Regions from separate parts of the Rothia sp. HC945 genome, predicted to be linked through region 3. Evidence: riboswitches for the same ligand, from Rfam matches in the RefSeq annotation. Region 3 holds a riboswitch; each other region holds the start of a gene.
The links. Region 3 has a riboswitch for thiamine pyrophosphate ahead of thiM (hydroxyethylthiazole kinase). Riboswitches for the same ligand answer to the same signal wherever they lie in the genome.
Positions count from the first base shown of each region.

Region 1: linked by a shared signal. The riboswitch ahead of AB0Y14_RS07235 (3-oxoacyl-ACP reductase) and the one ahead of thiM (hydroxyethylthiazole kinase) in region 3 are both predicted to bind thiamine pyrophosphate.
Region 2: linked by a shared signal. The riboswitch ahead of AB0Y14_RS05330 (ECF transporter S component) and the one ahead of thiM (hydroxyethylthiazole kinase) in region 3 are both predicted to bind thiamine pyrophosphate.

Region 1 covers NZ_JBFCSN010000001.1:1,635,962-1,639,796, reverse strand. The annotation lists gene efeO (iron uptake system protein EfeO) at 1-428, shown strand, start outside; gene efeB (iron uptake transporter deferrochelatase/peroxidase subunit) at 443-1,861, shown strand; TPP riboswitch at 1,823-1,918, shown strand; gene AB0Y14_RS07235 (3-oxoacyl-ACP reductase) at 1,997-2,779, shown strand; gene AB0Y14_RS07230 (LLM class flavin-dependent oxidoreductase) at 2,776-3,835, shown strand, end outside.
Region 2 covers NZ_JBFCSN010000001.1:1,210,139-1,213,973, forward strand. The annotation lists gene AB0Y14_RS05325 (ABC transporter ATP-binding protein) at 1-1,237, opposite strand, end outside; gene AB0Y14_RS05330 (ECF transporter S component) at 1,234-1,893, opposite strand; TPP riboswitch at 1,951-2,050, opposite strand; gene AB0Y14_RS05335 (DUF4235 domain-containing protein) at 2,191-2,463, shown strand; gene AB0Y14_RS05340 (cation:proton antiporter) at 2,626-3,099, opposite strand; gene AB0Y14_RS05345 (monovalent cation/H+ antiporter complex subunit F) at 3,100-3,492, opposite strand; gene AB0Y14_RS05350 (Na+/H+ antiporter subunit E) at 3,489-3,835, opposite strand, start outside.
Region 3 covers NZ_JBFCSN010000004.1:97,262-101,096, reverse strand. The annotation lists gene thiD (bifunctional hydroxymethylpyrimidine kinase/phosphomethylpyrimidine kinase) at 1-670, opposite strand, end outside; gene thiE (thiamine phosphate synthase) at 688-1,374, opposite strand; gene thiM (hydroxyethylthiazole kinase) at 1,371-2,237, opposite strand; TPP riboswitch at 2,228-2,318, opposite strand; gene AB0Y14_RS11590 (DUF3995 domain-containing protein) at 3,176-3,646, opposite strand.

The sequences.
Region 1 (3,835 bases), on a different contig from region 3:
AGCTGAAGCTGGCGGACGTGGCGACCGGGGCGTCGTCGTTGTTGGAGGAGGTCGCGAAGTCCAAGATCGTCGGCGAGGAGGAGACCTTCTCCCACACCGACATGTACGACTTCAAGGCCAACGTCGAGGGGGCCGAGGTCGCGTACGGCAACGTGGCGGATTTGGTGCGGAAGAAGGACCCCGCTCTGGCGGAGTCGGTCGAATCGAATCTCGGGACCGTGAAGGCCCGGATCGAGGAACAGGTCTCGGGGAGGACCGACGACGGCACAGAAACCTTCCGGGACTACTCTCTGGTCGCCGCGGTCCAGAAAGACGCCGGGGAAACGCCGGACGCCTCCGCCTACACCGAGACGCAGCGGAAGTTCTCCGATGCCGTCAACGGTCTGAGCGAGCCGCTGTCCAAGATCGCCGGAACGGTCCTCCACTAGGGGCGACCGCGACGATGTCAGCACACGAGCATGCCGGGAACGATATCAAGGACCCGGCAGGGGGTGAGGCCGTGCCGACCAGCGGGCGGAATCGGGGGTTCTCCCGGCGCAGGCTGGTCGGCGCGGCCGGCGTCGCGGGTCTCATGGGGGTCTCGGGCTTCGGCGGTGAGGTCCTGGGGCACCGGAGGGGGATCGACGCCGCTGCGGCATCCGGCCCGGACGAACTTCGGTACCGTTTCCGCGGGGAGGTCCAACAAGGAATCCTGACGCCCGCCCAGGACACCATGTATACGGTCGCCTACACGGTCACCACCCGGAATCGGGACGGGCTCCAGCGACTGCTTACCGCGTGGACTTCCGCGGCGGAGAAGATGGTTGCGGGCGAACCGGTGGGAGGTGCAGAGAACACCGTCGAGCTGCCGCCGACGGACACCGGCGAGGTGTGGGGGTATCCGCCGAGCGGGTTGACCATCACCTTCGGGTTCGGGCGTTCCCTGTTCGTGGACGAGCACGGCGGTGACCGTTTCGGCCTCAAAGACAGAATGCCGCGGGTCCTGGCCGACGGTGTCCCCAAATTCGCGAATGAGGCACTGCGGGCGGCGGCCAGCGACGGGGACATCCTGATCCAGACCTGCTCGAACGACCCCCAGGTCTGCGTGCACGCGGTCCGAAACCTGACCCGCATCGCCTTCGGGTCCGCGACGCTCAAGTGGGGTCAGATCGGATACGGGCGCAGCTCATCGACGTCGAAAGAGCAGCGGACCCCGCGAAATCTGCTCGGCTTCAAGGACGGAACCGCGAACCTCAAGGCGGAGGACGACGCCGAGCTCCTGCGCCGCCACGTGTGGGTCCAGCCGGAGGACGACGCCGCGGCCTCCTGGCTGAACGGCGGGACCTACGTCGTCGCGCGCAAGATCCACATGCACCTGGAGGTTTGGGATCGTGTCCGACTCTCCGAACAGCAAGAGGTGATCGGTCGGGACAAATATCACGGTGCGCCCTTGTCGGTTTCCGATCCACAGGATTCGGACGAATTCGCTCGACCAGACTTCGCCGCCCCGGGTCGAGACGGTGGCACCGCGATCCCTGCTGACTCGCATGTGGCGGTGGTCGGCGCCGACAATAACCAGGGCGTCCGGATGCTCCGCCGCAGTTACAACTACACCGACGGCAACGACTCGCTGGGCCGTCTGGACGCTGGGATGTTCTTCGTTGCGTTCGTGCGCGATCCGCGGACGGGTTTCTACCCGGTACTGAAGAAGATGACCGAGAAGGATGCCCTCACGGAGTACCTCCAGCACCAGGCCTCTGCCCTCTTCGCGGTACCGCCGGGCATTCGAGAAGGAGACGCCATGGTGGGCCAGCGCCTGTTCGATGAGCGGTGCTACGATGAGACGCGCGACACGGGGTGCCTCCGAGGGAGGCTGAGATGAAACCCGTCGAACCTGATGCAGTTAGCACTGGCGAAGGGAATGTCCGCAGAGCGCTCGCGTACCCGCGCACCTCCGCTCTCGTCGAGGGAGGCTCGCTCTATGGGGTGCCTTCGCCTCGGCAGAGAGGCAGAGACCATGACAGAAACACGCACCGCGATTCCCCTGAACGAGCACATCGTCGTCGTCACCGGCGGCGCGCGGGGCCTGGGGGCGAGCATCAGCCGAGCGTTCCTCAGAGAAGGCGCCCGGGTGGTGATCGGGTATCACCGCAGCAAGGACGATGCCCAGCGCATCGTCGATGACTACCCCGACCGGGCCCGGTGCGCGAACCTCGACATTCGCGACCGGGAGAGCATCCAGGAATTTGCGGCGTCGTCCTCGGAATTCTTCGATTCCGCCCCGACTACGCTGGTGAATAACGCCCTGGTGGATTTCAGCTTCAACGGCGAGGCGCGGTCGAAGGCCGCCGATATCTCCCCCGAGGAATTCCGGACGCAACTCGACGGTTCCCTCCATGGGCCGCTCGCGATGATCCAGGCGCTCCGGCCCGGGATGGCCGAACGGGGATTCGGGCGCATCGTGAACATCGGTACGAACCTTTTTCAGAACCCCGTGGTCCCGTACCACGACTACACGGCGGCCAAGGCCGCACTGTTGTCCCTGACCAGGACCTTCTCGCATGACCTGGGGCCGGAGGGCATTACGGTCAATATGGTCTCGGGTGGTCTGTTGCGGGAGACCGACGCGAGTTCGGCGACGCCGGCCGAAGTCTTCGACGCGATCGCCGAGGGCACGCCCCTGCGTTCCGTCACCTCCCCGGACGAACTGGCCGACGCCGTCCTCTTCTTCGCCTCCCCATGGGCGCGTGCGGTCACCGGTCAGAACCTGATCGTCGACGGAGGGCTGGTCAAAGGATGAGCGACCGGAAAAAGCAAGCACACATCAATCTGTTCATCTACGGGTGCGGGCATCACAATGCGGCCTGGCGGGCCCCGGACTCCTCGGTCGACAGGCTCGGGGACATCGCCTATTACGAGGAACTCGCCCGCACTGCCGAACGCGGCAAGCTTGACGCGGTGTTCTTCGCCGATGGCCAGTCGTTGAGCCCCGGCGGACTCGAAGACTCTCCCGCGTGGTTCCTGGAGCCGCTCACGTGCCTTTCCGCGATGGCGCGGGCGACGTCGAAGATCGGCCTGGTCAGCACGGTGTCCAGCTCATTCTGGACTCCCTTCCATGCGGCCCGGATCCTCGCGAGCCTCGACCACATCAGCGGCGGGAGGATCGGTTGGAACGTTGTGACGTCCATGTTCGACGCCGAGGCGCGCAACCACGGTGGGACAACCCTGCCGGGGCACGAGGAATGCTATCGCCGGGCTGAAGAGTTCGTCGACGCGGTTCAGGCCCTGTGGGATTCGTGGCCCCGCGCCTCGATCCTCGCCGATCGCGAGGGGCGGTACGCCGACTCGACCATGATCCACGGCGTGGACCACGAGGGTGAACACTTCTCGGTCGCCGGTCCGCTCAACGTGCCCGAACCGCCGCAGGGGCGTCCCGTGCTGTTCCAGGCCGGCGCCTCCGGACCGGGACGAAGCCTCGCATCGCGCCGGGCGGAAGGTATCTACGCCGTCGCCTACGACCTCGAACAGGGCGAGGAATACCGCACGGACATTCGTCGTCGGGCCGCGGCCGCGGGACGGAACCCGGACGACGTCGTCGTGATGCCCGGGCTCGTGACCTACGTGGGCTCGACCGTCGAGGAAGCCGAACGGAAGCGAAGGGAGCTGGACGAGCTCCTGCCCGTCGAGGCCTCCCTGCGCCAGCTGGGGAAATTCGTGCAGCGCGACTGCAGCGACTGGGAGCTCGATGCGCCGGTCCCGGGACTCGAACCGCTCGAGCAGTTCACCGGGCCCAAAGGGCGATACGCGACGATTCTGCGCATTATCGAAGCCGAGCGCCCCACGGTGCGCGAGCTCC
Region 2 (3,835 bases), on a different contig from region 3:
CCCCCAGCGCCAGTTCTTCCCCGACCGTGGCCCTCACGAATTGGTGCTCGGGTTCTTGGAAAACCGTGCCGATACGGGCAATCAGCTGTCCGGAGGTCCACGCCCAAGGGTCCCATGATGGGGACCGATCTACTCCGGTGGGATCACGGAGGTACCTCAGTTCCTCCGACGCGGCGACATATCCCGCCGCCGGCGGAATCAGACCCGCGAGGGTCAGGGCGAGCGTGGATTTTCCGGCACCGTTCGGCCCAGTCACTGCCAGGTGCTGGCCTCGATGCACCCGAAGACCGATGTTCTCCGATGCTCGGAGGGCATCCCTCGCGGCCGGAATCGGCGTGGCCGGAGATTTCCTGACCGCACGACGTCGACCCCTGCTCCACGACCGGGAAGGCTGCTGTCTGGTCACCGCGAGACCGCATGCCTGGAGAAGCGGCCCCTCCCGATCCACGGGAATATTGCCGCCCGTGGAAGCCATGGGCCGTCGCGGAACATGGTCAGGGACCCAAACGCCGGCGTCGAGCAATTCTTCGCGCGCTCTTCCGAGAACTTCGGAGGGAGCGCCGTCGTGGCTGATCCCGCCATTCGGTGACAGGACGATGATCCGGTCGACGAGGTCCGCCCACACGGCAACGCGGTGTTCGACGACCACCAGGGTCGATCCGTATTCCTGTGCGGCCGTGATCACGGCGTCCCGGACCTCGACGACGCCGTCCGGATCGAGGTTCGCCGTCGGCTCATCGAGCAGAAGGAGACCGGGTTCCATCGCGAGGATCCCGGCCAGCCCAAGACGTTGTTTCTGTCCGCCGGACAGCGCCGACGTGGGATGCTCCCACGGAAGATCGAGTCCGACCGATTGCAAGGCGCGCCGGCATCTCCCGACGATCTCGTCCCGTGGCACCCCGAGGTTCTCCGGCCCGAACGCGAGGTCATCGCCGACCCGAGACAAAACGATCGAGGATTCCGGGTCCTGCTGCATCAGACCGACCGATGCCCTCGCGTCCCGGGGGTCCATGCCGTTGACGGTCACCCTCCCGAGGGCGGCTTCGCCGTCGTCGTCGTCGAGCACCCCGGCCAGGGCATGGAGAAGGGTCGATTTGCCCGCGCCGGACGGGCCGAGCAGGAGAACCTTCTCTCCGGACGCGATATCCAGGTCCACGCCGTTGAACGCGGGCTCATCCCGTCCCGCATGGTGCCATCCGAAGCCTCGGGCACTGATGGACGCACCGCCGGCGCTCACGCACGCCGCCGCATCTGCCGGGCATCGCGACCTGCCGCGACCGATCCGAGGACACCGGTCGAGATCAGGGCGCGCATCAGGGCCCACGAGAGGAAACCGGCGATGAGGAGCCCGGAGACCACGGCGCACATCACGTAGACGACCTGGTACTGGGGTTCCCAGAATGCGTAGTACATGACGACTTCGCTGACTCCCATGAACAGACCCGAGACGGCGCCGGACAGGAGCGCCGTGGGCAGTCCGAAGCGACGGTACAGCAACGCGGCGAACACGATTTCGGCGCCAATGCCCTGAATCGCGCCCGAGAGCAGGACCCCGGCGCTGTAATGCGTGCCGAGGAGGGCCTCAATCACCGCAGCGACCATTTCGCAGTAGATCGCAGCGCCCGGTTTCCTGATCACGAGTCCACCGATGACGCCGGCGAGGAGCCAACCACCGCCGATCAAGCCTGACAAGGGCGGAAACCCGACGGTCGCAGTCTGCGTCGCCGGTGAGACGGCATTGGACCAGATCCAGAAGATGACGCCGCAAACCACCGCCAAAACGGATGCGATGACGATGTCGATCACGCGCCACGATGCTCGCCGTCGGTGTGATGCCGCCCCGGTTCCTGCGGGTCCCCGGTCCAGAGATTCGGATGAGGGTGTGGTGTTCATTGGTCTTCCTCCTGCACAGATCAGGAGGGGAGGTCGCACGCCGTTCTTCTTTCGGGTACGCCCGAGATCTCGACTCCCTACGTCGGTGCTAACCGCATCAGGTCGAGGGTCTGCTTTCGCACTCTCAGCCTCGTTCGAGGCTCCCCTGTCGTTCGTGAACGCCGCCCAGTCTATCCGATCATTTCACTTCGGGTGAATCTCCAGCCCGTTGCGGACAAAGGCAAACCAGTGCGATTAGGCTGTAAGAAGCTGTACGTGACCGGCCGCACCGCCGGTGCGAATGAAGAGGAGAGATGCATGAGCAACCCCGCAATCAAGATCGGTTCCACGGTGGCTTCCTTGGCGGGAGTCTTTGCCGCCAACAAGGTCATGACTCTCGGGTGGAAGAAGGTCACGGGCAATGAACCGCCGTCGAACAACCCTGATCCCGAGGAGAGCGTGCGGGACATCGTCATCTGGACCGCGATCAGCGGTGTCGTGGCGACTCTGATCAAACTCGGTGTTACTCGCCTGGCCAACAGGATGGAACACAAGGAAGAGATCGAGACGGGCGGTCAGGCCGAGGTCTAGCTCCACGGAGGTTGCCTGCGTGCGCGGGCGATGAGCCGATACGGTGCCGAGAGTCGTTCTGCGGCGGGACGTGGTTCCCGCTGCGAACGACAATCGGCACCGTCGTCTTTAACAGCCACTATGGGTGCCGCACGAAGCGACGGCCGGCGAGGCCCGGCCGCGTCACCGGTCGTGGCCGTCCGATCCTTTGGCCGGCCGTTCCTGTCCGTCCTCCTCGAGGCCGGCGGCTTCGGCGTCGATGTCCTTGGGTTCGTCCGTCGCCTGCACAGGCGCCTCTTCCTGTTCCTCCTCGCGGTTCATTTGCTCCACGAGGTCAGCCAGTTCGTTGACGGTCAGGGCCGAGGCGGTGAAGTGCCGGTTGCGGAAACCGGACCGGCCGACCATGTGCGAGGAAACGGGAACGGCCAGAATCTGGAGGGTCCAGGCGAGAATGAGCGCCGGGACCAGTGCCCAGGACCGCGAAGCGATGCCGAGCGCCACCAGGAGCAGGAACAAGCCGAAGACCTGAGGCTTCGCGCCGGGGTGGAGACGCGAGAGCACGTCCGGGAACCGTACGATGCCGACGGCGGCGCCCAGCGACATCAGGCACCCGCCGATGAGGCAAATACCGGTCACCGTATCGAGTACGAGGTCCATCTACCGATCACCCCGCCGTGCCGTCGGCCTCGATCCGACGGTCTTGCCGGATTTGCGGGAGCGTCCGTGCCCGTACGGACGCTCGGGCGAGGTGGTCGCCGCCGAGGACTCGGTCTTTTCGAGTTGGTCCTTGCGTTCGCGCTTGTTGTTGGCAAAGCGTGCGACCGTCACGGAACCCAGGAAACCGACGAGCGAGATCACGATCAGCATGGTGACGTTCTCGTAACTGTCCCTGTACACCATGTCCACGACGAGTCCGGCCCCGACGATCGCCAGCAGTACATCGGAGGCGATCACTCGATCCAGCAGAGACGGCCCCTTGGCCAAGCGGACAATGGTTCCGATGGCGGCCAGAACGAGCACCACACCGCAGACGACCATGACGATATTCACGATGTTCCCTCCCCCAGGTGACCGGATTTCAGGGCGCGATGGCTTTCTTTGGTCCCCATCACGCGAATCACCAGGTCCTCGATCTTCCGCACACCGTCCTGGAACTTGCGGACTTCCGCTTCGTCGTTGACGTCGATGACGTGGAAGTAGATGGTCGCGGTTCTCCGGTCCACCTCGACCACCAAGGATCCTGGGATCAGGGAGACGATGTGACCGACCACGGTGATAAGCAGGTCGCTGTTGATACGGAGTCGCACCGACACCACGGCCGAACGTGGGGCACCTTGGGGCCTGACGGTGAACCAGAGGATCTCGAAACTCGCGTGGGCGATCCACCACACGA
Region 3 (3,835 bases):
GCGTGTTGCGCGTCCGTACTCGCGGCGAGCTCAGTTCGACCAGAACGGGGTTTCCTGCCGGCTCGTTTCTGGACGACGTCGTGCCGGGCTCCCATCCGGGGGCAGTCGCGAGGATGTCCACGGCCTCGCCAGTACGCAGGTGGCCTCCCTTGAGGAGCACGGCGCGGGGGCCGAGCGCGAGCAGCTCCTCGGCCTGTGTCCGCATCTCGTCGACGGACCGCGCGACCCGGTCGGGACGATCCAGAAGCCGGGCGCCTTCCGGCAGGTTAGGCGTGATCAGGTCCGCGAGGGGAAGCAGGTCGCCGCGGAGCGCGGCGTCGGCGTCCTCACTCAAGAGGGGGTCCCCACTGGTTGCGACCATCACGGGATCAAGGACCACGGTGCCGAAGTTCTCGCGCCGCTCGGAGATCAGAGCCGCGACCGTCCGCACCACGTCGGCGGTGCCCAGCATGCCGATCTTGGTTGCGTCCACCGGCAGGTCGTCGATCACGGACTCGATCTGGGTGGCCACCACCTCGCGCGGGACTCCGTGGACATCACGGACTCCGCGCGTGTTCTGGCTTGTCAACGACGTCAGGCACGCGCACCCGTAGACCCCGACGGCCGCAAAGGCCTTCAGATCGGTCTGGATTCCGGCGCCTCCGGAGGGGTCGGAACCTGCAATGGTCATGGCGACGGGTGGCCGCATTACGAGTCACGTCCTCTCATCAGGGTCATGGTTGCAAGACGCCGCATCTCCGCGGCCGCGTGCCGGGGGTCATCCGCGCCGGCGATCGCCGAGACCACACAGAGACCATCGACGGGCACGCCCGCGAGCCGGGTCGCCGTGGAGGGATTGATACCGCCGATGGCCACGCTGGACAAACCGACCGTTCGGGCGAAGGCCGCGCACGCGGTGACGCCATCGGGCCCCAGGGGTGGACCGGCGTCGTTCTTGGTGGGGGTGGACCAAACGGGGCCGATGCCCAGAACATCCGCATACCGTTCGGCCACCGCGGCGCGGGCTTCGTCCGGACTCGACACCGAGAGGCCGACCATCAGCTCCCGCCCGAGGACCCGTCTGGCCTCCTTCGCTGCGGCGTCCGACTGGCCGACGTGCACATTGAGCCCGAGGTCGGCCGCGATATTGAGCCTGTCGTTGACGAACAGATGCGCGGGCCGGCCCGAATCCTGTTCGGCCCTCCCGATGGCCTTCGCGCATTCCTTCGCCAATGTGGAGAATTCGGCGTCCCTCAGTTCCTTGTCACGCACCTGAACCACACCGACGCCGCCCATCACGGCCTCGTACACGACGTGTGGGACGCGATCGACACCCCCACAGAGGGCGGTATCGGTCACAAAGTACAGGGAGAAGTCTGTGGTCGGGGGGATCACGGGGCGTCCTCTACTATCTCGGCCGTGCGGGCGATGCCCTCAGGATGCAACTCGTAAAGAGCGTCGAGCCACCGCACATGGAACGTTCCGGGGCCTTCCGCAGTTCTGCCTGCCAGGGTTCCGGCGGCCCCCAGGTGCGCGTGAGCGGCCACGGCGGCGTCGTGCTCCGACACGCCGGCCGGCCGTGAGGCACCAAGGTAGGCTGCCACCGTTGCCCCGAGGGAACATCCCGTGCCAATGACCAAGGGCATGAACGGGTGACCGCTGGTCACCCACGTGATTCGATCCGCGGAGACGATCGCATCCCGCTCCCCGGAGATGGCGACGACGCCACCCGTGCGCTCTGACAGTGCGCGTCCGGCGTCGAGAGCGGATTCGACGTCGTCGGTCGATTCGACCCCGCGGCCGCCTTGTCCCAACCCCGCGAGGGCCACGATCTCGCTGGCGTTTCCCCTGATCACCGACGGTCGGGCTTCGAGCAGGGTCCGGGAAAGTTCGGTGCGCACGGGGAGAGAGCCCACGGCGACAGGGTCCAGGACCCAGGGCACGCCGTTGGTTCGGGCCGTTTCGACCGCGGCCTTGATGGCCGAGATCTGAGTATCCGAGACCGTTCCGACGTTCACCAGAAGTCCGTTGGCCACTCCGGCGAAAATGCCCGCTTCCTCCGGGTGCTCAACCATGGCGGGAGAGGCGCCCACAGCGAGCAGAACGTTGGCGGTGATCTCCTTGACCACGGCATTGGTCAGGCAGTGCACCAGAGGAGCCGTGTCCCGCACCGCCCGGGCGGGATCGATCACGACCCGATCGGCACCGTTGGCCTCGGCATCCGTGATCGACGCTTCGATGTTCTGCGAACCAGCCATGGTGACCATCCCTTCGCTAGTACTGGCTAGATCAGGTTCAAAGGGTCGTATCTCAGCCCCAGGGCACCCCTTGTCACTGCGAACGCTCACGTGCGCTCGGGTCCAACTCTAGTCCGAGGACCCGAACCTTGGCATGGACGGAGCGAAGGCGCCGACAATCTGTGGACAATCGACGCGCAAGACCGGTTTTCCACACCGCATATCCACAGTGTGGAGAACTTACACGAATGTGACTTCACGTTGTCCACGAACTCGACGGCGAACCGCCACCTCGAGTTGGTCCGCAACCATTGATCCCGCAATATCGGGGGTGTCGTGGGTCAATCTGTCCCCGAAAGAAAGCCGGTCGACGACGCCCGGCCATTCGGAGAGTCGACCAGCGGCCCGCATCCGACCACGCCCGTCCCCACCTGTGGACAACTTTTCGCACAGGTGGTGGAGAATCTGGAAATTCGGAAGCCGCCCTGTGGACACTTGTGGATAATTGTGGACAACCCATGGTCGCGTTGCCCCGCTCGTGACGGGGCGACCGCCGTCGAACCATACACCCCGACGTACGGCCCCTTGTACCGACGCCGTCCTCACAAGGCTCGCGTTGACCAGCGCATTCCCCTGGCGGCCGACGCCCCATCGGCCCGCCCTGGATCCCCATGGACGCGCGGAAAGCGGGACCGGTCGACGTCGCCGGACCACGCCTTGTCCACAGACGTTGTCCCCAGGCGTGGACAACTTACATACGCGTAGTTCGATCCCCCGTCGGGGTCGTGTTTCGAATCGACTTCGGCCCCATGAGCGCGTCGAACCCTTCCACATCCCACAGAACCTAGGACACGTGTTCGACTTGTGCACACCGTTGTACACACCTGTGGATAACTTTCTCCACCGCCTGTGGGGTTCGGCCTGCATTCCGCGCCCTCATCCCCAGGACCACCCGTGAGTCACGGAGTTGGGCCCACCCCGGACCGACGGGTGAGCCAGAGTGCACCAGCAAGTGCCAGGCCCCAGAGCAGGAACACGGGATCCCAGAGAATGGCGTGCCCCCATTGCGCCGGTCGATTCGAAGCCGACGAGCCCGTGGCGATCCCGATCCAGCCGCCGACCGCCCCAAGAGCGCCCCAGCCGATCAGCGCGATGGCGCCAACCCAGGAGACCGCCCGGATCCATCGATGCGGAGGAGGGCGGAGATGGTCGGCCCAGGGGATCAAGGCGGCGGCCGCCTTGCCCACCCCGACAAGACCGAGCATCCACCGGAATCCGGCATCCCCGTCCCGATGCATTCGGACCGCAAATTCCCCGACCGTCCCCAAGAGCAAGGACCCACCGAGCGCCCAGTACAGACTCGCCGCAGCATGGCAGAACCCCAGAACCATCGCCACGGTCAGCAGACGCGGCCCTTCCGATCTCTTCATGGGTCGAGCCTATTGACCCGCCCCGGAACATACCAGGGGCGCACCGAGACCGTATGGAGCTTTCATTCGGCAACCTTCCAGCACTTATCTCGCATCCCATTCAAAACACGACAGCGATTTCCGAATTTCGCGTACCCCTCAAAATTTTGGTTAGACTCGCTGACCGACTCGCACAACATTTGACACCAA